Regions from separate parts of the Streptomyces sp. DSM 40868 genome, predicted to be linked through region 1. Evidence: riboswitches for the same ligand, from Rfam matches in the RefSeq annotation. Region 1 holds a riboswitch; the other holds the start of a gene.
What was found. A riboswitch is a leader RNA that binds a small molecule or an ion and turns the genes downstream of it on or off. The one in region 1 is predicted to bind cyclic di-AMP.
Positions count from the first base shown of each region.

Region 2: linked by a shared signal. The riboswitch ahead of HB370_RS19350 (M23 family metallopeptidase) and the one ahead of HB370_RS23605 (transglycosylase SLT domain-containing protein) in region 1 are both predicted to bind cyclic di-AMP.

Region 1 covers NZ_CP050504.1:5,162,914-5,165,107, forward strand. The annotation lists gene HB370_RS23600 (Cof-type HAD-IIB family hydrolase) at 1-611, shown strand, start outside; gene HB370_RS23605 (transglycosylase SLT domain-containing protein) at 641-1,129, opposite strand; cyclic di-AMP (ydaO/yuaA leader) riboswitch at 1,133-1,313, opposite strand; gene HB370_RS23610 (polyprenyl synthetase family protein) at 1,902-2,194, shown strand, end outside.
Region 2 covers NZ_CP050504.1:4,267,739-4,269,932, reverse strand. The annotation lists gene HB370_RS19360 (dihydrofolate reductase family protein) at 1-401, shown strand, start outside; tRNA gene HB370_RS19355 (tRNA-Met) at 468-541, opposite strand; cyclic di-AMP (ydaO/yuaA leader) riboswitch at 874-1,044, shown strand; gene HB370_RS19350 (M23 family metallopeptidase) at 1,052-2,116, shown strand; gene HB370_RS19345 (aldo/keto reductase) at 2,194-2,194, shown strand, end outside.

The DNA of each region.
Region 1 (2,194 bases):
TGTGCGGGCAGGGCGCGCAGGTCTACGACGCCCGGGCCGGCCGGCTGCTGTGGTCGGTGCGGCTGGACCGGGAGCTGGCGGAGACCGCGCTCGGCAAGGTCGAGGCGGAGGTGGGGCAGGTGTTCGCGGCGGTCGACCAGGACGGCGAGGACGGGCTCACGCTCATCGAGCCCGGCTACCGGATGCCGCACCCGACGCTGCCCGCGGTGCGGGTCGGCCGGCGCGCCGATCTGTGGGCCGAGCCCATCAGCAAGGTGCTGCTGCGGCACGCCGAGCTGTCGGACGACGAGTTGGCGGCCGTGGCGCGTTCGGCGGTGGGCTCGCTGGCGACCGTCACCATGTCGGGGCCGGGCACCGTGGAGCTCCAGCCGAGCGGGGTGACGAAGGCGACCGGTCTGGCACTGGCCGCCGAGCGGCTGGGGATCGGCCCCGAACGGGCCCTCGCCTTCGGTGACATGCCCAACGACATCCCCATGTTCCGCTGGGCGGCGCGCGGTGTCGCCATGGCCGGCGCGCACCCCGAGCTGAAGGCGGTGGCCGACGAGGTCACGGTGTCGAACGAGGACGACGGTGTCGCCGTCGTCCTCGAAAGACTGTTCCCGGCCGCCTGACCGTGGGAAGGGCCGGGCGGCCGGGCCGGTCAGTAGGCGCCGAAGACGTTGTCGATCGACCCGTACCGGTCCGCCGCGTAGTTGCAGGCGGCGGTGATGTTCGCGACCGGGTCGTAGATGTCGAAGGACGTCCCGGCGACGTGGTACGCGTTGAAGGTGGGGTCGATGACCTGGAGCAGGCCCTTGGACGGGATGCCCTTGGCCGCGTTGGAGTCCCAGAGGTTGATGGCCGCCGGGTTGCCGGAGGACTCGCGGATGATGTTGCGGTGGATGCCGTTGTAGGTGCCCGGGATGTTCTTCTCGGCCATGATCGCGAGCGATTCGCGGATCCAGCCGTCGAGGTTGTCCGGGTATCCGGCGGGGGTGGTGCCCACCGTCGGGGCCGCGGTGGTGGCGGCGGACGCGGCGGTCGCGCCGACGAGCGGCAGGGCGAGGACTGCGGCGCCGGTGCAGGCGGCGGCGAGGGCGCGGACGAGGCGGGTGTTCCGGGTACGGCGGTGCTGAGCGGCAGCAGGCATCGAAAGGTTCCTCTCCGGCGCCTGCGAGGTGAGCTGTCGGGTTCGGGCGGGGAGGCGCCCGGCCGTGCCCGGGAGGAGGCACGGCTTCACCCCAAGCCGTTCCGGCGCGGCGGATGCCGTCCGGCGCGGCGACTTACCTGGGTCCCCCGCTCCTGCCGTACGAATGAGTTCGTGAATGGGTTACGCGGGCGGCGGCAGGATTCGGCGTCCGCCCGACGGCCCGGAACGTATGCGAGAGCACATGTCGGGAACAAGTGCCGGATTCATACAACGCGCCATTTGACCTTGATCGATGCCGTATGGGGTGCTTGATCCTTTGCGGTTGCCAATCCTCAACTCGCCGACGGCGCAAGGAGGGCGGGAGGAGCGGCGGGTGGCGCGGATGGGCCGGGCGAGTGACCCAATTCACGAAATAGCAAAAGACTTCAAATCAGACATGGGGGATTAGGGGGATTCAGGTCTGAAGTCCGAGTCGTGGTGGAACCCGGGGTATGGCGCGCGTCGTTGTCGTAGGGGCCGGCCGAGGGAGGTGGGGGAGAGGAAGGTGTGGAGAGGTCGCGACACGGCATCCGGATTACTGTTAAGTCGATATATGTCCCCTTATTACCGTGTGATCAAAACCATGCCGGTCATGCTCCGATACCACCCAGGCTGGACCGGTGGGCGCTATCGGTGATCGAAACAGGACCGGATACGCTGACTTGAGTGATGGCAGCGACCTATCGACAAACCGTGTAATCGCCAGCAGACACCAGCAGACAGGAGACCCCTCGTGACCGTCGTCGGGCCGTTCGGGCTGAGCGTGCGGGACCAGGCTCTGGAAGCCGATGTCCAGGCCGGATTGGCGGCTGTCGAGGAAGGCTTGCTCGAGGCCACCAAGAGCGAGGTCCCGTTCATCACCGAGGCCGCGCAGCACCTCGTGCGGGCCGGCGGGAAACGATTCCGGCCACTGCTCGTGATGCTCGCCGCCCAGTTCGGCGACCCGTACGCGCCGGGCGTCGTGCCGTCGGCCGTGGTCGTGGAGCTCACCCACCTGGCCACGCTGTACCACGACGACGTCATGGA
Region 2 (2,194 bases), 900 kb from region 1:
TGTGCCCGCCTTCCCGGACGGCGTTCAGCGTGGGCGCGGTCGTGGTCGCCGCCGACGGCACGGAACTGGCCCGGGGATACTCGCGCGAGGGCGATGACCCGGTGGTGCACGCGGAGGAGGCGGCGCTAGCGAAGACCGACCCGGCCGACCCGCGGCTGCCCGGCGCCACGGTCTACTCCAGCCTGGAGCCGTGCGCCCGCCGCGCCTCCCGGCCGGCGCCCTGTGCCGAGCTGATCCTGCGGGCCGGGGTGCGCCGGGTGGTCACCGCCTGGCGGGAGCCGGACACGTTCGTCGAGGCGGCCGACGGGACGGGCGTGCTGACGGCGGCGGGGGCGCGGGTCGTCGTCCTGCCGGAGCTGGAGGAGCTGGCGAAGGCGCCGAACGCCCATCTGCCGGGCTGAGACCGCCCCGGGTGGAGATACACTCAGGGCCCGGAATCCTTGGGATTCCGGGCCCTGGGCCTTCAGTAGCGGGGACAGGATTTGAACCTGCGACCTCTGGGTTATGAGCCCAGCGAGCTACCGAGCTGCTCCACCCCGCGTCGTTGTGACTCCAGTGTACGCCATGTGCGGGATGCTTCGCACACCGGTTTCCGCGGGCCCCTCGGTGGGCCGCTCGACGGACGGTCGCGGGTGTCACGCAAGGTGATCGGGTGAGCGCGCTCGCATAACAACTGAGTCACCATCAAAATCACGAGTGACTGCTGACCGCTTCTGAGCGCCGGTCAAATTGCCCGTTCTGACGGGATAGTTGCTGATAACTCCACCGGTGAAAACGTTAATGATCAAGGGGACCGGCTTGGAAAGTGACTGTCAGGTCTATTAACGTTCGATAACGCAGCGCGGTCGTCCCAGCCGTCACAAGAGGCGGCTCCGTGCGCACGCGCCGAATCCCGCGAGGGAACCGGGGAACCACCACTTTGGGGTGAATCACGCGGATACCGCCGTGTACTCACGCGAGTCCACGACCGGATATACGCGCGTAGGAGACCTTCCTGCTCCGAACCCGTCAGCTAACCCGGTAGGCGGAGGAAGGAAAGGAGAACGCCCGCGTGGCGTCCAACCGGCCTGGCCCCGAAGCCCCGTCCATACCGGCACAGCGCGACACCGAGCCCGAGACCTTCGGCTACGGCGCCTACCGCGCCGACGAGGGCCCGTGGGAGGAGTGGAATCCCACCGAGGACTCCGTCGCCCCGGTCCGCGGCCGGCACCGGGTCGCCAAGCAGCGCGGCGGCTTCGCGCGCAGCTCCACCGTCCTCGGCGTCGGCGTCATGGCCGCGGTCGGCGCGGGCGGCATGGCCAGCGCCAACACCGGCAAGCCGCCGGTCTCCATCTCCATGCCGGACCTGCCCTCGGTCGGCTCCCTGTTCCAGGACGGCTCCGGCGACGACCGGCCCGCCGAGGCCGCCACCGCCACGCTCAGCATCGTCGCCGTGGCCTCCGACGCGAGCCGGGACAGCGCCGACGCGGGCGAGGTGCTGCGCAACCGGATCATGGCGCAGGCCGAGCAGCAGCAGGGCCAGGCCGACAGCAAGGCCGCCGCGGCCGCGCTCGCCGCCGCCGAGAAGCAGACCGCCGAGGCCGCCGCCCAGGCCGAGCAGCAGGCCGCCGCCAAGGCCGCCGCCGCCAAGGAGAAGGCGGAGGCCGCGGCCGAGAAGGCCGAGGCCGAGGCGAAGCGGGCGGCCGAGGAGAAGCGACTGGCCGAGCTGGCCAGGCAGTACGCGCTGCCCACCTCCTCGTACACCATCACCTCGACGTTCGGGCAGGCCGGCTCGATGTGGTCCTCCGGCCACCACACCGGTCTGGACTTCGCCGCCCCCACCGGCACCCTGATCAAGGCCGTGCACAGCGGCACGATCACCGAGGCGGGCTGGGCCGGCGCCTACGGCTACCGCACCATCCTGACCCTGGACGACGGCACCGAGGTGTGGTTCTGCCACCAGTCCTCGATCAACGTCACGGCCGGCCAGAAGGTCGCCACCGGCGAGGTCATCGGCCGCGTCGGCGCCACCGGCAACGTCACCGGCCCGCACCTGCACCTGGAGATCCACCCCGGCGGCGCGCCCACCGGCATCGACCCGATGGCGTGGCTGCGCGACAAGGGCCTCACCCCCTGACGGTTCCTTCCCGGAAGGTCCGGAAATCGGCGCCGGCGGCGGGATGCGATCGACCCCCGCCGGCGTTGACACGACGTA